DNA from 4 places in the Kitasatospora sp. NBC_01287 genome. Region 1 is predicted to be linked to each of the others. Evidence: riboswitches for the same ligand, from Rfam matches in the RefSeq annotation. Region 1 holds a riboswitch; each other region holds the start of a gene.
What was found. A riboswitch is a leader RNA that binds a small molecule or an ion and turns the genes downstream of it on or off. The one in region 1 is predicted to bind cobalamin.
Positions count from the first base shown of each region.

Region 2: another riboswitch for cobalamin. It lies ahead of OG455_RS09135 (HoxN/HupN/NixA family nickel/cobalt transporter); the one in region 1 lies ahead of OG455_RS11445 (cobalamin biosynthesis protein).
Region 3: another riboswitch for cobalamin. It lies ahead of OG455_RS33510 (CbtB-domain containing protein); the one in region 1 lies ahead of OG455_RS11445 (cobalamin biosynthesis protein).
Region 4: another riboswitch for cobalamin. It lies ahead of OG455_RS15125 (ribonucleoside-diphosphate reductase subunit alpha); the one in region 1 lies ahead of OG455_RS11445 (cobalamin biosynthesis protein).

Region 1 is NZ_JAPEPB010000001.1:2,748,195-2,753,139, forward strand. Features, by position in the region: gene OG455_RS11435 (alpha/beta hydrolase) at 44-1,171, opposite strand; gene OG455_RS11440 (helix-turn-helix transcriptional regulator) at 1,316-2,032, opposite strand; cobalamin riboswitch at 2,270-2,408, shown strand; gene OG455_RS11445 (cobalamin biosynthesis protein) at 2,463-3,416, shown strand; gene OG455_RS11450 (cobyric acid synthase) at 3,413-4,936, shown strand; gene OG455_RS11455 (putative cobaltochelatase) at 4,936-4,945, shown strand, end outside.
Region 2 is NZ_JAPEPB010000001.1:2,169,069-2,174,013, forward strand. Features, by position in the region: gene OG455_RS09125 (helix-turn-helix transcriptional regulator) at 1-48, shown strand, start outside; gene OG455_RS09130 (SDR family oxidoreductase) at 108-827, opposite strand; gene OG455_RS09135 (HoxN/HupN/NixA family nickel/cobalt transporter) at 1,089-2,261, opposite strand; cobalamin riboswitch at 2,297-2,511, opposite strand; gene OG455_RS09140 (metalloregulator ArsR/SmtB family transcription factor) at 2,609-3,097, shown strand; gene OG455_RS09145 (MBL fold metallo-hydrolase) at 3,351-4,373, opposite strand; gene OG455_RS09150 (helix-turn-helix domain-containing protein) at 4,357-4,945, opposite strand, start outside.
Region 3 is NZ_JAPEPB010000001.1:7,823,049-7,827,993, forward strand. Features, by position in the region: gene OG455_RS33490 (SpoIIE family protein phosphatase) at 1-323, shown strand, start outside; gene OG455_RS33495 (hypothetical protein) at 403-678, opposite strand; gene OG455_RS33500 ((2Fe-2S)-binding protein) at 782-1,675, opposite strand; gene OG455_RS33505 (CbtA family protein) at 1,672-2,544, opposite strand; gene OG455_RS33510 (CbtB-domain containing protein) at 2,622-2,786, opposite strand; cobalamin riboswitch at 2,878-3,001, opposite strand; gene OG455_RS33515 (DUF2470 domain-containing protein) at 3,135-3,938, shown strand; gene OG455_RS33520 (phytanoyl-CoA dioxygenase family protein) at 4,088-4,945, opposite strand, start outside.
Region 4 is NZ_JAPEPB010000001.1:3,614,712-3,619,656, reverse strand. Features, by position in the region: gene OG455_RS15130 (ribonucleotide-diphosphate reductase subunit beta) at 1-626, opposite strand, end outside; gene OG455_RS15125 (ribonucleoside-diphosphate reductase subunit alpha) at 665-3,079, opposite strand; cobalamin riboswitch at 3,267-3,397, opposite strand; gene OG455_RS15120 (glycosyltransferase family 39 protein) at 3,474-4,945, opposite strand, start outside.

The sequences.
Region 1 (4,945 bases):
CAAGGGGTGACCGAGCGCGCGCGGGAGTGGGAGCCGGGCGACCTCAGAGCAGCGGGGTGAGGTAGCGGCGCAGCGCCTCCTCGTAGCCGCGCGGGTCGGCGTTCCAGAGCGCCGCGTGCCCGGCGTCGGGGATGCTGCGCAGGCTGACCAGATCCGGGCGCAGTTCGGCCAGCCGGCGGGCGGCGGCGAACGGCGCCACGGCGTCCTGCGGGCTGTGCAGCAGCAGGGTGGGGACGGCCAGCTCGGCACCGTCGGCGAGCCGGGCGAAGCCTGCCGGGTCGACCCCGGTGCGCCCCTCGGCCGCCCAGGCGCCCAGCTGCCCGGCGACCGCGCCGGGCACCCCGGCCCGGGCCGCGACCCCGCGCACCGAGGCCGACCAGTCCAGCACCGGCGAGTCGAGGATCAACCCGGCCAGCTCGTGGCGGTACCCGGACTCGGCGGCGGTGCGCAGCACGGTGGCGGCACCGACCGACCAGCCGTAGAGCACGATCCGTCCGGCGCCGGCCTCCTTGGCGAAGTGGATCGCCGCCTCGACGTCGCGCCACTCGGTCTCGCCGAAGTGCCCGATCCCGTCCGGCGAGGCGGGCGCCCCCTGGTCGCCCCGGTAGCTGACCACCAGCGCGGGCAGGTTGAGCCGCTTGAGCAGTGGCAGCACCGGCAGGGCCTGGCGGCGGTCGGCCAGCCGTCCGTGCACCGCGATCACCCAGGTGCCGCGCACCGCCGGGACGTACCAGGCGGGCAGCGCGCCGAGCTCGCCGTCGACCAGCACGTCCATGTAGTCCAGGCCGCAGGCCGAGCCCGGGTCGCCGCGCAGCACCCGGGGGCTCAGCTCGACCTCGGTGCCGGCCGTCAGCGGGCTGCCGGCGGTGAGTTCCAGGCGGCGGGTGACGCTCTGCGGGCCGGTGCGCAGCACCTTGCCGACCACCGCGTGGCCGCCGGGCCAGTCCAGCGCGTAGCGGCCGCGCCTGGCACTGGCCACGGTGCGGGTCAGCGTGACCTCCCCGGCGGCGAGCTCGTGCACCCGCAGCACGGGCTCGCCCACCGGCTCGCCGCTCGCGGAGCGCTCGGGGCGCAGGCTCAGATCCGAGACCCGGCGCCCGATCAGCAGGGCGGCCGCGCCCGCCGCGGCGGCGACGGCGGTGGCTGCGACGACGGCGGTTCCCCAGCGCATGGCTCTCCCCAGAGTGGTGACGGCAGGTCGGAGACGACCTGCCCAGTCCACCGCGCGCCATGCCACCCGGCCACCGCAACGCCGCCGTCCGGGCGCCGTCCAAGATGCCGCCCGAGTGCCGCCCGAGTGCCGCCCCGGGGTGTCTCAGACCCGCAGGCCGCCGGTGTCCTCGCGGGTCAGCAGGCTCCAGAAGCGGTCGACCGGCTCCTGCTCCGGCTCCGCCGGCCGGGGCGCGGCCGGGGCGGCGGGGCCCCAGCTGCCCGTGCCCCAGTGACCGCTCACCTGGTACTCGCTCCGCAGCGCCGCCAGTACCCGGCCCAGGGTGTCGCGGTGCACCGGCACCAGCTCGGCGACCGCCTTCAGCTGCGCCTGCCAGCGGCCGTCCACGCACTGGCGCAGCCGGTCCACCAGCTCCTGCTCGGCGCCCCGCACCCGGACCAGGTCGCGCAGCGTCAGGCCGAGCACCTCGGCCAGCGCGGCGCCCTGCTCCTCGCTGCCGGTCCAGCGGCCGGTCCGCTCCACGGCGGCGTAGGCGCGCGGGTCCATCCCGATCCGGGTCGCGGTCTGCTCCTGGTTGAGCTCCCGGGCCACCCGGAAGTCGCGCAGCGAGTCGGGGGCCACGCCCATCAGCTGCGCCGCCGGGCACCACAGCGCGCGGGCCAGCGCGATGAACTCCTCCTCGGTCGGGCGGATCTCCCCGCTCTCCCAGCCGATCACGTGGCCGGGCAGCAGCCGCACCCCGTGCGCGGCCAGGCCCTGGGCGACCTGCTCGGGGGTCAGGCCGAGACCGACGCGATGAGCGCGGGCGGCCCGGGGGGAGAACGGGACCGGGGTGGGGGCCGGCGGCCGGCTTCTTCGCATGGGCCGACGCTAGGGCCGGGGTCGACCCGCCCCCAGTCGCCGAACACACGAAGCCGCGCGACGGGCCCGGGGCCGCCCTTGGACGATTCACCAGCGCCCGGCGCCCCGGCCGCGCCGCTACTCGGAGGTAGCAACGGTTCCGCTGCTCCGGCCCGTCGTGTGATCAACCAGTCCCGGGGCCTGGTTGACTCCCGCTTCGCACGCGTGATGGGATCCGTTGGCCAAACGGAGGCAAGTAGAGGAAGCCGGTGCGAATCCGGCGCGGTCCCGCCACTGTCACCGGGGAGCACGCCCGACGCACGGTCACGGCGGCCCGCCACAGGGTCGTTGGAAGGCCCGGGTGTGCGTTCTACCACCCGGGGAAGCCAGGAGACTCTCGCCGCCGGTACGTCGATCCAGGGCGAGGACCCTGAGTGAGGACACGCGACACATGGCGGGGGTTCCCCACCGCGCGCTGCCGTACGCCCTGGGCGCCCTGGCCGGCTATGCCGCCGACGCCCGCTTCGGCGATCCCCGGCGCGGCCACCCGGTGGCCTTCTTCGGGCGCGCGGCCGCCCGGCTGGAGCGCGCGCTCTGGCGCGATGACCGCGGCGCCGGCGCGCTGCACACCGCACTCTGCGTGGGCGCGGTGGCGGGCGGTGCCGCCGGGATCGGACGGCTGCTGGGACGGGAGAGCGCCGCGCTGACGGCCGCCGCCACCTGGACGGTGCTCGGCGGCAGCTCGCTGGCCCGCGAGGCCCGCACCATCGGCGACGCGCTGTCGGCCGGCGACCTGGCGGCCGCCAGGCAGCGGCTGCCGCACCTGTGCGGGCGCGACCCGAGCGAACTGGACGAGCAGCAGATCGCCCGCGCCGTGGTCGAGTCGGTGGCAGAGAACACCGCCGACGCGGTGGTCAACGCCCTGGTCTGGGGCGCGCTCGCGGGCGCGCCCGGCCTGCTCGCCTTCCGCGCCGTCAACACGCTGGACGCGATGGTCGGCCACAAGTCGGCGAGGTACCGCCGGTTCGGCTGGGCCGCGGCCCGACTGGACGACGTGGCCGGCTGGCCGGGCGCCCGGCTGACCGCGCTGCTCACGGTGGCGGCCGCCGAGGACCGCGGCCGGGCCTGGCGCGTCTGGCGCCGGGACGGCGGCGCGCACCCGAGCCCGAACGCCGGGCAGGCCGAGTCCGCCTTCGCCGGCGCGCTCGGCGTGCGCCTGGGCGGGACGCTGCGGTACGGGGAGCACGTGGAGCACCGCCCGGTGCTGGGCGGCGGGCAGCGCCCGGTGGCGGTGGCGGACATCGAACGGGCCTGCCGGCTGTCGCGCCGGGTCGGGCTGCTCGCGCTGGGGACGACGGTGGCGCTGCGGTTCGCCGTGCCCGTACGGAGGGGACGACGGAGATGAGCAACGCGCTGCTGGTGGCGGGCACCACCTCGGACGCCGGGAAGAGCGTGGTCACCGCCGGGATCTGCCGCTGGCTGGTCCGCCGGGGCGTCAAGGTGGCCCCGTTCAAGGCCCAGAACATGTCACTCAACTCGATGGTCACGCTGGACGGCGCCGAGATCGGCCGGGCCCAGGTGATGCAGGCGCAGGCCGCCCGGGTCGAGCCCGAGGCCGCGATGAACCCGGTGCTGCTCAAGCCCGGGGCGGACGGGCGCAGCCAGGTGGTGCTGCTCGGCCGGCCGGTCGCCGAGGTCGGCGCGCTCGACTACCGCGAGCGCAAGCCGTACCTGCTGGAGCGCTCGCTGGAGTGCCTGGCCGACCTGCGGCGCCGCTTCGACGTGGTGGTCTGCGAGGGCGCCGGCTCGCCGGCCGAGATCAACCTGCGCGACCGCGACATCGCCAACATGGGACTGGCCCGGGCCGCCGAGCTGCCGGTGGTGGTGGTCGGCGACATCGACCGCGGTGGCGTCTTCGCCGCGATGTTCGGCACCCTGGCGCTGCTCTCGCCCGAGGACCAGCGGCTGGTGGCGGGCTGGCTGGTGAACAAGTTCCGCGGCGACGCCCGGCTGCTGAAGCCCGGCCTGGACATGCTGCACGAGCTGACCGGCCGTCCGGTGCTCGGCACCCTGCCGATGCTGAAGGGCCTGTGGCTGGACGCCGAGGACTCGCTCGACCTCACCACGGCGGTGGACCGCGAGGACACCGCCGGGCCGTTCGGCGCCGACGTGCTGCGGGTGGCCGTGCTGCGCTTCCCGCGGCTGTCCAACTTCACCGACCTGGACGCGCTGGCCCAGGAGCCCGGGGTGCTGGTGCGCTGGGCCACCAGGCCCGAGGAGCTGGCCGACGCCGACCTGGTGGTGCTGCCCGGCACCCGGGCCACCGTCGCCGACCTGGCCTGGCTGCGCGAGCGCGGGTTGGCGCGGCCGCTGCGCGAGCGGGTGGCGGCCGGGCGGCCGGTGCTCGGGATCTGCGGCGGCTACCAGATGCTGGCGCGGGAGATCGTGGACGAGGTCGAGTCGAAGGCCGGGCCGGTCGACGGGCTCGGCCTGCTGCCGACCCGGGTGGTGTTCGGCGTCGGGAAGGTGCTCGGGCGCCCGGTCGGCGAGGCGTACGGCGAGCGGGTCGAGGGCTACGAGATCCACCACGGGGTGGCGTCCGTCGAGGGCGGCACCCCCTTCTTGGACGGCTGCCGCCAGGGCGCGGTGCGGGGCACCACCTGGCACGGCGCGCTGGAGAACGACGGGTTCCGCCGCGCCTTCCTGCGCGAGGTCGCGGCCGAGGCGGGGCGGGCCTTCGTGCCGGCGCCCGGCACCTCGTTCGCCGCCGCGCGCGAGGCCCGGCTGGAGCGGCTGGGCGACCTGATCGAGGAGCACGCGGACACCGACGCCCTGTGGCGGCTGATCGAGGGCGGGGCCGGCGACGGCCTGCCGTTCATACCGCCGGGAGCACCGGCGGCGCGCGCAATGGAGGGTGAGAGCTGATGAGTGACG
Region 2 (4,945 bases), 580 kb from region 1:
GGGGCGGCGCCGGCCCGGGTCGACGGGGCGGCGCCGGCCCTGACCTGACACCACCCCGGGCCGCGAAGGCTGCCCCGGGCTCGCGAGGGCTGCCGTGACCAGTCGGGTCAGAGCGTGCCGCCACCATCCACGAAGCTCAGCGCGCCCGTGGTGAAGGTGTTCTCCAGCAGGTGCAGCACTGTCCCCGCGACATCGTCGGGCTGTCCGATCCGGCCGACCGGGGTGGCGGCGGCGGTCTGCGCGAAGAGGCCGGCCTTGGCCTCGGCCGGGACGGAGTCCCAGAGCGGGGTGTCGATCAGCCCGGCCACCACCACGTTGACCCGGATCGGGGCCAGCTCCACCGCCAGCGAGCGGCCCAGGCCCCCGACGCCGGTGTTGGCGGCGGCGGTGGCACTCAGGTCCGGGTAGGCCTTGTAGCCGCCGGCACCGGCGAGCAGCACGATCGAACCGGTGGGCGCGATCGAGCGGCCGGCGTGCCGGACGCAGAGCAGCGGGCTGATGATCTTCGTGTCCAGCGATCGGCGCACCGCCTCGATCGACACGTCGTAGACCGAGCCGGTGGCCATGTCGCCGGGGCAGATCACCAGGTGGTCGATGGCGCCGAGATCGGCGAAGAAGGCGCGCACGCTCTCCTCGTCGGTCACGTCGATGACGCCGGTGGTGATGCCGTCGATCTCCTCGGCCGTCGCGGCGAGCTTCTCGGCGGAGCGCGAGCCGACGACGACCCGCGCGCCGGCCTCGGCGGCCTGGCGGGCCACCGCGCGACCGATGCCGGAGCTGCCGCCGATCACGACGACGCGGGTGCCGGACAGGGTGGTTGAAGCCATGGGTTCATCTCCTGTGGAACAGCTGGATCAGTACGACTCGGATCGAGGGAGTCGGCGGCGTCAGCACGCTCGCCCGCTCGCTTCCGAGAGCAACTCTGGCGGCCGGCGAAGACGGTAGGCAGGCTCGATCTTGTCCTAGGTGTTTCACTCCCTGGCTGGTCCTTCCGGCCGTGGCGGGGCCTGGCGCGGCGGCCCGGGTACGGCCGAGGGCCGGACGGGAGTCCCGTCCGGCCCTCGGCCGTACCCGCGTGCGAGGCGGCGTCAGTCCTTCGGCCAGCGCTGCTCCACCTTCGCCAGCCGCCAGTACGCCAGCGCGGCCGCCCAGACCACCACGAACAGGCCCACGATGACGAAGCCCACGTTGTTGAGGTTGATGCCGGAGATCCAGCCGCTGACCGGGTCGGTCAGGTCGAGCTGCTCGTGCAGCACCCCGACCAGCTCGATGGTGCCGATCAGGAAGGCGACGGCGATGGACAGCCCGGTGATGGTGAGGTTGTAGTACACCTTGCGGACCGGGTTGGAGAACGCCCAGTGGTACGCGAAGTTCATGAAGGTGCCGTCGAGCGTGTCGAACAGGCTCATCCCGGCCGCGAAGAGCAGCGGCAGGCAGAGGATCGCGTACCAGGGCAGGCCGGAGGCGGCGCCGGAGCCGGCCATCACCATCAGCGAGACCTCGGTCGCGGTGTCGAAGCCGATCCCGAAGAGCAGCCCCACCGGGTACATCTGCCCCGGGCGGGTGATCGACTTGGTCAGCCTGCCCAGGACGCGGTTCATGAAGCCGCGGCTGTCCAGGTGCCGCTCCAGCTCGTGCTCGTCGAAGCTGCCCGCGCGCATCGCGCGGAAGACCCGCGCGATGCCGGCCATCGAGACCAGGTTGAGCGCGGCGATCAGGTAGAGGAAGCCGCCGGAGACGCTGGTGCTGACCACGCCGAGCAGCTTGTGCGCACCGGAGTTGTCGTTGGTCAGGGTGCCGACCACCTGGGCGCCGGCGGCGACCAGCCCGGCCAGCACCACCACGATGGTGGAGTGGCCGAGCGCGAACCAGAAGCCGACCGAGACCGGACGCTTGCCGTCGGCCATCAGCTTGCGGGTGGTGTTGTCGATGGCCGCGATGTGGTCGGCGTCGAAGGCGTGCCGCATGCCCAGGGTGTAGGCGGTGATGCCGAGGCCGAGCCCGAAGGCCTGGCTGCCGACGGTGTAGTGGTGCGGCGTCACCAGGGCGATCAGGATGCCGAAGGCCGCCACGTGCATGGCGATGATCACGGACATCAGGCCGCCGGTGCGCAGCCAGTCCCGGCGCTCCCAGCGCAGCGAGAGGACGGGCGCCGACGGGGACGGCGAGGAGGATGGCGACGGGGACGGGGACAGGGAAGACGCGGACGGGGCGCGGGCCGGTAGGGCCTCGGCGGTCGGCGTGGTTTCGGGCAGGGTCATCCGGGGGCAGCCTCTCCAGCACCTCGTGGACAGAGTTCGTCGTGCGGTGCCGTGGCCGGTCTCCTGGCTGACGGGTCCAACACCCCCGTACCCGGCCTTCCCGGACGCCTGACGGCATCCAGTGACCATCCGCCCTGGCGGGCGGGAGCGGTACGAGGATTCCCCGATCACAGTGGCGAGGGCCGCTCCGGACTCCTGTGGCAGGCACAGTGCACCGGTCTTCCCGAACACCACGGCGGGAACACCGTAGAGCCCGGGCGGTGATGTCCACAAGCCTGCGCAGATGCGCAGGTGTTCCGGCGTCCCGGTTTTGGACACCGCTGTCACCGGGGATGAAGATGGGTCCCATGCATCTGGTTCCCGAGGATCGGGCGCACCGGCGCGCCATCGACGAGCACACGGTCTGCGCGGCCATCGCCGGCATCGGCGAGCCCGCGGCCGTGCGCGGCTGGGCCGCGCGCTTCGCCCTGCTCGCCGAACCGGGCCGCCTGGCGCTGCTGCTGGCGATCCACCGGGCCGGGCCGATCGCGGTCTCCGACCTCGCGCTGGCCACCGGGATCAGCGAGACCGCCGTCTCCCAGACCCTGCGCCTGCTGCGGGCCTCGGGCACGGTGGCCGCCGACAAGGACGGCCGGATCGTCCGCTACCACCTGCTCGATCCCGACGTGGCGCCGCTGCTCGACCTGATCCCGCGGCTCCCGCACGACGAGCTTTCCCACGACGAGCTGTCCCACGACGAGCTTTCCCATGGCGGGCTTTCCCACGGCGAGCTGCCCCACAGTGGGCTTTCCCAAGGCGAGCTGCCCCACAAGGGCGCTCCGACCTCGCAGGGCTGACGGCCGCTCCCCCGCAGGTCCCGCTTTCCAAGGTCCTGGCCCTGGTGCTCCAAGTGCCGCTCGAAATTATCGTGGCCGATCGCCCCTGACCCACCGATCCGCACCCGGACTGTCTGACAGAACAGACCGGGGCACTCCCTCCTCGGTCGACCGTGCCCGGTCAGCCTTTCCCCTGCCAGCCCCTCCCCCGGTCAGCTCCTCCCGCCTGTCAGCCCCTCCCCTGTCAGCCCCTCCCCGGTCAGTCCCTCCCCGGTCAGCCTCGGCGCCGAGTGCCCGGGAGCAGCCGCAGGACCGGGCTCGCCAGCTGGTGGGCCAGGCCGCGGGCCACCAGCTTGCGCATGTCGGTCTTGCGCGGCTCGTTGTAGATGACGAAGTCGTCGAAGCGGTGCACCCCGGGCCGCCCGGCCACGGCCACGGTCGCGTCACGGACCGCCACCAGCTGCGCCACGGTCATTTCGGGCACCCGCTCGTCGGGCTGGTAGGTGGCACCGATCGGGTACTCGCCGCCGGGCCGGCGGCTCATCTCGACATGGCAGCCGAGCACATGGGTGACCGGGTGGGTGCCGGCGAACTCCACCATCCGCTCCACGGTCGCGCGGAAGGCGGCGTGGTCCTCCACGTAGAGGCGGCCCGGCAGCACCGTGTCACCGGTGAACAGGATCCCGCTCCAGGGGTCGTAGACGGTGATCGCCGCCCGATGGTGCCCCGGCGAGGGAAGGATCTCCAGCACCCGGCCGCCCAGGTCGAAGGTGACCGTGTCGAGCGGCCGGTCGGGCTCGAAACCGAAGAACGACCCGACGGCCTCGGCCTCGCGCGGCACCACCGTGGTCGCGGGGCGGTCGGCGAACTGGCCGTCGGCGGCCACGTGGTCGCCGTGCCCGTGGGTGTGCGCGACCACCAGCCCGTACGGCTCGCGCCGCCCACCGTGCTCGCCGTGCCCGCCGCGTTCGCCCTGCTCGCCCGGGTGGCGGTCGAGCCACTCGGCCACCAGCCGGTCGACCGTCGCGCGCAGCGGGAAGATGGTGGCGTCGGCCGTCGCGCCGGTGTCCAGCAGCAGGGCCCGGTCGTTGCCGAAGAGCAGGAAGATGAACGGGGCCTCGTAGTTGACCGCCATGCTCTGCCGCAGGATGACGGTGTGCTCATCGTACTGGTGGACCTGGAGCGGCGGGCCGCCACCGCGCCGGGACGCGGTGCCGTGGATCCAGTCGACCGCCAGGGAGCCGGCGCCGGGAGCCCCGGTCACGAAGTCGATCGGGCCGTCAGTCGTCGGTCGCATGCTCGTTCTCCCGCGCTTCGAGGTCGGGCAGCGGAGTCGCCGCCATGAAGTACCGCACGTGGTGCTGTCCGGGGCCCGGCCGCCCGGCCGCCGCGCCCGCCCTGGCGATGTAGGGCGCGAGCAGCGCCTGCCACTGGTCGGCGAGCTCGGCGGCCTCGGCGGCGGAGAGCACCGCCACGGCGGCCAGCAGGGCCGCCGCGGGCGGCCCGTCGGCGCCCGGGACGCCCGCAGCCCCACCGCCGCCGCTCCCCCCGCCATCGGGCGGGCCGGGGCGCCGCTCCTCGCGGGCCGCGTGGTCGAGGATCGCCTGCATCTCCCGCTCCACCACGAGCCGTTCGAGCTGCCGCTTGAGCACCCGGTCACCGCCCGCCCCGACCCGCACGGTCGGTGGCACCTCGGGCACCCGCCACTGGCGCTCACGCCGGTCGCGCCCTGGGCCGGCCTCCTCCACGAACCCGTACTTGGCGAGTTGGCGGAGGTGGAAGGAGCAGTTCGCCTGCGGGACCCCGAGGACCCGCCCGCAGCGCGCGGCCGTCGCGGGGCCGCCCGTGGCCAGCAGCTCCATCAGATCG
Region 3 (4,945 bases), 5.1 Mb from region 1:
ACGGGCACACCGAGGTGCTGGACCTGGCGGGCGGCCCGCTGCTCGGGGTCGATGCCGCGGCGGTCTTCCCCGCCGGCGAGCTGGTGCTGCCGGCCGGTTCGGTGCTCGCGCTCTACACCGACGGGCTGGTCGAGGAGGCGGGGATCGCGATCGACCAGGGCATCGACCGGCTGCGGAGCTCGCTCGCGCACGCCGGGACGGCCTCACTGGAGTCGCTCGCCGACCGCCTGGTCGGCGACGCCCGCCGCTCCACCCACCGGGTGGACGACGTCGCGCTGCTGCTCACCCGGCGCGAGGAGGAGCCGACGAGGGGTGGCGAGTGAGCCCGCGCAGTGTCGTCCGCGCGGTGCCGCCCGCGCGGTGCCGCCCGCACTTGGCGGCGGCGCCCGTGACCCCCGCGGATCAGTCCGTGCGCGGATCGGCGGGCGGGCCGGGCTGCGGCTGACGCGATGGCAACTTCCCACCCGGGCCCAGGCGGTGTGCCCGGATCCGAACGAGCAGCTCCGCCGCCGAGCCGCTCGGCCCCGCCGAGCCCGCCAGTGCCTCTTCGACCTCGGCCAGCAGCGCGTCCACGTCGTTCAGCGCGCGCTTCAAGGCCTGGATCTGCGGGCCCTGGGCGCCGGCCTGGCGGCGGGAGCGGGCCAGGTTCTGGTACTGCTCGACGGGCAGCAGGACCATGTCGACGCCGTCGACGGTCGCCCTGCGGGGTTCCGGGGTCCGGCTCGACTATCGACCTACTCTCGCTCTGACGAGGCGTCAGCCGCCGTCTGCTGGAGGGGAGTCAGCGCAGACCGGCACGGCCGGGCAGCGGGCGCGGGCGGCCGGTGAGCACGCAGTCCCCGCAGAGGGCGCCCGCGCGGTCCGGGGCGGCCCGGTAGATCAGGCAGCAACTGCGACGGCGGAATCCGCCGCCGTCGGCCGTCGGGCCGCCGGCGCCGCGCAGGGGCGGCCGGTCGAGCAGCTGGGTGGCCAGTTCGCCTGCCCGGCCCGCGAGTTCGGGTGCTGTGCGGGCGATCGCCGAGGCCGCGCCGTTGACCGCCGAGGCGACGTTGCCCCAGAGGATGTGCGGGGAGAGCGAGTACGCGCCGGCCGCCGCCACCAGCTCGCGGATCGGCCCGTCGAGCAGGTCCCGGGCCAGCCGGTCCGCGAGCCCGACCGGGTCCCAGGGCTCGCCCGTTTCCGGCTCCTGGTCCGCGCTCGCGCTCGCGCTCGCGCCCGGGTCCTCGCCCGGGTCCCCGCCCGCGCCCCGTCCGGTGGTCCGTCGCGGCAGTGAGAGCGGGAAGGGCCCGCCCGGTACCGGCTGCCACCACGCCCGGCGCGGGTCGAACGGGAGCGCCTCGCCGGTCAGCACACCGACGGCGAAGGCCGGGGAGAGCAGCCGGGAGGCCAGCCCCAGCTGGGTCACCGAGGCGGCCACCCGCTCCTCCACCGCCGTCACCGGCTGCCCGCCGGCCGCCGCGAGGTAGCCGCGCACGGCGGTCACCCGCGCGCGCAGCACCGAGGGGTCATCCAGCAGTTCACCCAGTGCTCGCCAGGGCGCCGGCGGCGGCCCAGGGATGCCGCTCTCCTGGCGGGTCTCGAAGGCGAAGAACGGCCCGAGGGCCGCGACCCGTGCGGGCGTCGCGGCCTTCGGGTCCGGTCGCGCCGGGGCGCACCGGTGGTCCGGCTCGGTCATACCGCCCCGACCGGCTTGGCCCGGACCGGCGTGGCCTGGGACGCCGTCCGCTCCTTCGGGGCGAGCAGGCGCTCGGCCAGCGGGCCGAAGACCAGGCCGAGGACGGCCCAGAGCAGCAGTTGCGCGATCACCGAGTAGAAGCGGAACTCGAACAGCGTGTCGGCCGGGAAGCCGGGGAAGACGATGGTGCCGCCCGGGTCGGTCAGCGGCTGCGGCGTCTCGGTCGCGTGGTGTCCGAACTCACGGACGTTGTCCGACAGTTCGCCGAGCGAGGGGAGCAGCGCCATGATCACGCCGAGCACCACCGCGTAGGCCGCGCCGGCCAGCAGGGTCGCGTTCCAGTTCCCGAACCTGGCCTGCAGTCGCTTGCCCAGCCAGACCGCCGCGATCAGGAAGACGACCGAGCAGAGCACCATGGCGAGGTAGAGGTTGCCCCGGTCGCGGATCGTGTCGGGGTGCCCGATCGACGGCGGGTTCGCCGGGTACTTCACGAACGGCACGAAGTAGATGCCGAGGAAGCCGCCCAGCGCCACCAGCATGGCCAGGGTGCGCGGCCGCAGCTTGCCGACCCGGCCCAGGCAGACGGTGTACGCCACGGCGAACAGCGCGCCCATCGCCATGCCGAAGAAGACCATGCCGACACCGATGCCGATGTTGGCCTGGATGGTGCGGCTGAAGATGTCGGGGCCGGAGTCGGCCATCGGCAGCCCGGCGGCCTTGTCCAGCGTGCTCTGCGCGGCGTCGCGCGCGCTCTCGTAGCTGATCGCGGCGTCGATCTGCGGCTCGGCGAAGATCCGCGCGAAGACGAATGCGAGCAGGCCTGCCACTGCGCCGGCGAGCACGCCGCGCAGGATGAGTCTCTTTTCCATGTCCAGTTGTCCGTACTTCAGTTCGTCGGGCGTCGAGTTCGTCGGGTCCGTCGGTTTCGTCGGGCTCGTCGGGCTCGTCAGTGGCAGGGGAAGCCGAGGAAGTGCCGGGAGTCGTGGACGAACTCGTGGATGTGCATGTCCTTGCCGAAGACGGAGTAGGCGCCCTGGTCGACACCGATGAAGTAGTAGACCGCGAGGGCGATCAGCGCGGTGCCGACCAGCCAGGTCACGGCCTTCGACACCGGCAGCACCACGGGAGTGGGCAGCGCGCTGGAACTGGGCAGACTGGTGCTCACAGGTGAGTCTCCTTCAGGGGATCGTGCGTCCCGCTAGCGTGTGGAGTGCGGTGATGGCGTCGTATCTGACTGGCGCACCGCCCGGGGGCGATCCGCTTCACAGTGGCGCGACCGTGCTGGATTCCCACCAGCTTCCTTACGCCATCACTACCTGAGGCAGGGTAGGGCGCGGCCGATGCGCCGTCAATCGCGCGTCACCGGGATCACCCCCGCCGAGGTCGGCCGGCCCTGGGCCGGCACCGTATCGCCCGCTCCGCTAAGGTTAGGCAAACCTAACTTGAGTGGAGGTGTGGCATGGCTGCCACGCACACCCGTACGACGGGCGCCGACGCGGCGGAGCGGGTCCGCACGGTGCTGGCCGCCGCCGACTCGCTGGCCCTCGCCACCGAGCGCCACAGCTACGACCTGATCGGGGTGCACGCGCTCGACCCGGACGGCGGCCTGACCATGCGGGTGCCGCGGGACACCCCGCTGGCCGCCGAGCACGCCCAGGCCCCCCGCGGCGCGCTGGCCTGCGTGGTCGAGATCACCGACGTCGCGCCGGCTGCCGTGCGTGACCGGGTCCGCGCCCGGGTGACCCTGGTCGGCCGACTGCTGGCGGACGAGCGCGCGTCCGACGCGGCGGACCTCACCCTGCGCCTGGACCTCGCACACGCCACCCTGCGCACGGTCGAGGGCGGCAGCACGGTGGCGCCCGAGGCGTTCACCGCCGCCCGGCCCGATCCGCTGGCCAGGTGCGAGGCGCACCTGCTCACTCATCTGACGGATGATCACCAGGACGTGCTGGCCCTGCTCGCCGGTCTGGTCGGGACTGGGGCCGGGATCGGGGCCGGGGCCCCGCCCGGCCCGGCCCGGGCATGGCCGCTGGCACTGGACCGCCACGGCCTGACGCTGCGGTTGGAGCACCCGCACACCCGGCGCGACGTCCGGCTGCTGTTCCCGACCCCGGCGCGGACCGCCGACCAGGCCGGCGACCGGGTCCGCGCGCTGCTCGACGCCGCTCACCCCTGCCGGCACCACCACCATCACCACGGCGACCAGAACGGACCGGATGCCTCAGCCGGCAGCGGCTCCAGCGGGCCCGCCGGACGGCCGTGACGGGGGCGCCGCGCGGGCCCGTCCTCGACGTGGCCACGATCCTCCGCGCCGCGCCGCTGGCCGCCGCCCTCGCCACACCCCCGGCGCGCCCGGCGGTGGCAGTCCCGGCGGCCTGCCCGAGCACGGCGGCCTGCCCGACTCCGGCGGCCTCAGTGGCGCAGCCGGGTGAGCAATCGGTCGGCCTCGCGGCCGAGTTGGCGCAGCCCGCCGAGGGTGAGCGCTGACCGCGCCGGGGCCAGTGCCCGCAGCGGGGTGTCGAGCAGGCGCGGATCGAGGTACGGCACCCAGCCGGTGGCGCGCGGGTGGTAGCGCGGCGGGCCCAGGCAGAGCCGCTTGGTGACCACCCAGCGGGTCTCCGGACCGGTGTTCGGGCGGGTGGCGTGAAGCTGGTCGCCGGCGAAGACCAGCAGGTCGCCGGCCTCCAGCTCGACCTCCACCGGCTCACCGATCGCCTGGCCGGCCAGCAGCCGTACCCCGTCGTGCCGCAGCGGACGCCGGTACGCCTGCGGCCAGAGTGTCAGGCCGTTGTCCCGCCGCACCCGGCTGACGGCCAGCCAGAGGTTCACCGAGTTGACCGCGGTGTTGAACCAGGAGTCGGTGTGCGCCAGCGTCGGCAGCAGGAAACCGGTGTAGTCGCCCAGTTCCGCCTCCCGGCCGCGCACGGTGGCCTGCGGCGACATGATCCGCACGCCCAGGTGCGAACTCACGTACAGCCGCCGGCGCTGCGGTGGCAGGGCGCCGGCGAAGCGGAGCAGCAGCTGCTCGGCGGCCGGGCGCAAGCGGCGGTCCAACTCGTCGCGGACCGACCGGATCTGCCCCGCGTCGGCCACCAGGTGCAGCTGCTCCAGGCCTGACCGGTCCAACTTCCCGGCGGCCTGCGGCGAGACGGTGGCCGCGACCGAGGCCAGCGCCGCCCGTCGGGCCGACTCGCCCGGGGCGAGCAGGTCCAGCGCACCGCGGACCACCAGCAGCCGCCCGTCCAGCGCGTCGCGCAGGCGCAGGCCGCC
Region 4 (4,945 bases), 870 kb from region 1:
ATGGACTCGTCGCGGAAGACCCAGTTGGTGCCGGTGGCCAGGCCGTGCAGCAGGCCGCGGCTGCGGAACCAGTACACGTAGGCGAAGGCGCCGTAGAAGAAGAGGCCCTCGACGCAGGCGGCGAAGCAGATCAGGTTGAGCAGGAAGGCCCGGCGGTCGTCCTTGCTCTCCAGCGAGTCGAGGTGGTCGACCGCGTTCATGTACGTGAAGCAGAACTGGGCCTTCTGGTGGATGGAGGGGATGTTCTCCACCGCGGCGAAGGCCGCGTTGCGGTCGTCCGGGTCGGGCAGGTAGGTGTCGAGCAGCGTCAGGTAGAACTGGACGTGCACGGCCTCCTCGAAGAGCTGCCGGGACAGGTAGAGCCGGGCCTCGGGGGAGTTGATGTGCTTGTAGAGGCTCAGCACCACGTTGTTGGCGACGATCGAGTCACCGGTGGCGAAGAAGGCGACCAGGCGGCCGATCATGTGCCGCTCGCCCTCGCTGAGCTTGGCGAGGTCGGCGACGTCGGAGTGCAGGTCCACCTCCTCGACGGTCCAGGTGTTCTTGATCGCGTCGCGGTACCGGTCGTAGAAGGACGGGTAGCGCATCGGACGCAGGGTCAGTTCGAAGCCCGGGTCGAGCAGCATCTTCTGGCGGCCCTCGGGCTGGTCGAGGGGGGCGGAACTCACTGGCAGGCCTCGCAGGACTCGGGGTTCTCCAGGGAGCAGGCGATGGCGTCCTGCTCGGCCTGGCTCAGCGTGGGAGCGGGGACGCCCGCGGTGGGGCCGCTGACCGGCACGGCCGCGGGGCGGGCGGCGCCGGAGGCCGCCTGGGCGATCCGGGTGGCCGGGCGCGAGCGCAGGTAGTAGGTGGTCTTGAGACCGACCTTCCAGGCGTAGGCGTACATCGAGCTGAGCTTGCCGATGGTCGGCGCGGCCATGAAGAGGTTCAGCGACTGGCTCTGGTCCAGGTACGGCTGGCGGGCGGCGGCCAGGTCGATCAGCGCGCGCTGCGGCAGCTCCCAGGCGGTGCGGTAGCGCGAGCGCAGCTCGGCCGGCAGCCAGGAGAGCTCCTGCACCGAGCCGTTGGCCTCGCGCAGCGCGTCGCGGGTCTGCTGGTCCCAGACGCCCAGCTCCTTCAGCTCGCGCACCAGGTACGGGTTGACCTGGAGGAACTCGCCGGAGAGGGTCTCGCGCTTGAAGAGGTTGGAGACCTGCGGCTCGATGCACTCGTAGACGCCGGCGATCGAGGCGATGGTCGCGGTCGGCGCGATCGCCAGCAGCAGCGAGTTGCGCAGGCCGGTGCGGGCGATGGTGGCGCGCAGCGCCTCCCAGCGCTCGGTCCACTGCGGGGTGGCGTCGGCGAAGTGGTCGATGTGCAGCTGGCCGCGGGCCGCGCGGGTCTCGGCGTAGGCCGGGTGCTGCCCGAACTGCTCGGCGAGCTCGCTGGAGCGCTCGTAGGCGGTCAGCATGATCCGCTCGGCGATCAGCGTGGACAGCTTCTTGGCCTCGGCGGAGTCGAAGTCCAGGCCCAGCTGGAAGAAGACGTCCTGCAGGCCCATCACGCCCAGGCCCACCGGGCGCCAGCGGGAGTTGGAGGTGGCGGCTTCGCCGGTCGGGTAGAAGTTGATGTCCACCACCCGGTCCAGGAAGGTGACGGCGGTGCGCACGGTGGCGTCCAGCCGCTGCCAGTCCATGGCGGTGAGCAGGTCGGTGGCGGTCGCGCCGGCGGCCACGTGGGCGCCGAGGTTGACCGAGCCCAGGTTGCAGACCGCGGTCTCGGAGTCGTCGGTGACCTCCAGGATCTCGGTGCACAGGTTGGAGGAGTGCACCGTGCGGCCGGGCAGCGCGGTCTGGTTGGCGGCGCGGTTGGCGGCGTCCTTGAAGGTCATCCAGCCGTTGCCGGTCTGCGCCAGGGTGCGCATCATCCGGGCGTAGAGGGTCTGCGCGGGGATGCTGCGGACGGCCTTGCCGGCCTGCTCGGCCTTGAGGTACGCCTCGTCGAACTCCTCGCCCCACAGGTCGACCAGCTCGGGCACGTCGGCCGGGGAGAAGAGCGACCAGTCGGCGTTGGCGTTGACCCGGCGCATGAACTCGTCCGGGATCCAGTGCGCCAGGTTGAGGTTGTGGGTGCGGCGGGCCTCCTCGCCGGTGCTGTCGCGCAGTTCGAGGAACTCCTCGATGTCCGCGTGCCAGGTCTCCAGGTAGACGCAGGCCGCGCCCTTGCGGCGGCCGCCCTGGTTGACGGCGGCGACCGAGGAGTCCAGGGTGCGCAGGAACGGCACGATGCCGTTGGACTGGCCGTTGGTGCCGCGGATCAGGCTGCCGCGCGAGCGGATCCGGGAGTAGGACAGGCCGATGCCGCCGGCGTGCTTGGAGAGCCGGGCGATCTGCGCGTAGCGCGAGTAGATCGAGTCCAGGTTGTCCAGCGGCGAGTCCAGCAGGTAGCAGCTGGACATCTGCGGGTGCCGGGTGCCGGAGTTGAAGAGGGTCGGCGAGGAGGTCAGGTACTCCAGCCGGCTCATCAGGCGGTAGAGCTCGGCGACCTCGGCCACCGACTGCTCGTTGTCGCCCACCGCCAGGCCGCAGGCGACCCGGAGCAGGAAGTGCTGCGGGCGCTCGACCACCTTGCGGGTGATCGGGTGGCGCAGCAGGTAGCGGGACTGCACGGTGCGCAGGCCGAAGTACTCGAAGCGGTCGTCGCCCCGCTCGTCGATCAGCGCGTCCAGCGCGGCGGCGTGCTTGGCCACGAAGGCGGCGGTGACCTCGCCGATCAGGCCCTCGGCGTGGCCGACGGCGATCGAGGCGGTGAACGAGGTGGCGCCCTGGCCCACCGCCTCGTCGGCGATCTCCTGGGCCAGCAGCCGGGCGGCCAGCTTCGAGTACTGGGGGTCCTCGGCGATCATCGAAGCGGCGGCGTCCACGGCCAGCCCGCGCAGCTCGGCGAAGTCCGAGCCGGCGTGGCGGCCGCGCAGCGCGGCGGCGGCGACGTGGCCGGGGTCCACCTGGGGGAGGTCGGCGCTCTTGTCGGTGAGCAGCCGAAGCAGTGCCGCACCGGGATCGGTCTGGGTGGCATCGGCGGCGTGTCCCTGTGACGGCAGGGCAACTGAGGCGGCGACGGTCAAGGCGCTCTCTCTCCTGGGGCGGCGGCGGACTGGGGGAGGTCCGTGGCTCGCGCGCGGGGCAGGGGAGATGGGCACGCCGGTCTGCTCCGGCGCGCGCGTCGTCACCCTGGCCTGCCCGCGAGGCCGGACGGTACAGCTGTGCGTGAGAGGCCTCTGCGGGGAGGCCGGGCGGCACACCGTCGGCAGGTATTCGGACTCGCGGAAACCCCATGGGGGCAAGCGCTCACCGCTGCGGGGCAGTCCCGGACTCGCACCGGGTTCCCCTGCGTCGACAGCGAGAGTGAGCATACATGTAGTGGTGGCCGCTTCAAGCAGCACCATATGTAGTGTCGTGCGGAGTGGCGAAGCCAACACTCGATGGTGCCCGGCGTCAGCTGCTGCCGGGTGCCATCTGGACGTTGTGGTCACCCAGGTCGTCCGCCACCGAGGCCCGGCGGGAGGGGTGGACCCGGCTCAGCAGGACCAGTCGGACCCAGGGCAGGCTGTCGGTCCTGGTGGTCTGGAACTGACTGCGGAGCACCTGCGCGGTCTGCGGCGGGAGCGCCGCCAGCGGGTCGGCGGCGGGGCCGGTGGCCACCAGCCAGATCCGGTTGGTGTTCGCCGCGCAGGCGTCCGGGTCGTCGCACTCCTGGGCCGAGTAGAGGCCGATCTCGGCGGCCGACTTCTGCAGCAGGATATCCTTCGGCGCGGTGCGGACGTCGCGCAGCTCGTAGGCCATCGACATCCGCTCCTGCAGCGTCCCGCTGTAGACGATGCCGTCGCCCGGCTGCTGGTCGTGCAGCATGATCCGGGTGAGCCGGTTGTAGTCCGGCTCGCCCGCCAGGTCCTGGTGGGTCGCTCGGATCCCGGGCCAGGCCGTCCAGCCCAGTCCGGCCACCGCGGCGGCGACCAGCACCCAGCTCAGCAGCCGGCGCGGCAGCGCGGGGGCGGCGCCGCTGGTCAGCGGTCCGCCGACCCGGCACACCGCCGCGGCGGCCAGCAGGGTCCAGGCGGGCAGGGTGAAGAGCAGGTAGCGGTTGAGGAAGAGGTGCAGCCAACTCGCGGTGGCGAAGGTGACCAGGGGCGGCAGCAGCGCCCAGGCCGCGAGCAGCGCGGCGTGACGGCGGGCCGCCAGCAGCCCCAGCAGGCCCACGGCCAGCACCGCGAGCCCGACGTGCCAGGAGAGGAAGAGCGTGTCCGGGTAGGCCTTGAGATCGGCCGGCCCGGTCTTGTTCCAGGCGATCTGGGCGCTCTGCGACCGGCCCTGCAGCACCATCGGCACGGTGAGCGAGCCGCCGGCCAGCACCGCGGCGGTGAAGGCCCAGCGCGGGACCAGGTCGGCCCTGCGGGTCCTGGTCAGCACCGCGGCCAGGTGGCCGGCCAGCACCGAGAGGGTCACCAGGTGGGTCCAGCCGAGCAGCGGGATGGTCACCGCGTACCCGACCCAGCTCTTCAGCGAGGGACGGTCCAGGGCCCGGACCAGCAGGTGGGTGGAGGCGATCGCGACCAGGACCGCGAAGGCGTACGGGCGGGCCTCCTGGCCGTACCGGGTGGTGCTGGGCAGGACTGCCAGCAGCAGGCCCGCCAGCAGCCCGGTGGCGGGCGTGAAGAGCCGCCGGCCGAGCAGTGCCAGCCAGCCGGCCGCCACCGCCATGGCGATCGCGGACGGCACCCGCAGCGCGGTGGGCGAGTCGCCGAACAGGTCGATCCAGCCGTGCAGGAACAGGTAGTAGGGCAGCAGCACGATGTCCACGTTGTGGATCAGCTTGCTGAGGTCGCCGATCGACAGGGTGGACGCCCACCAGCTGGCCTGCTCGTCCCGCCACATCTGCCGCTCGCCGATGTCGTGCAGGCAGCTCGCCA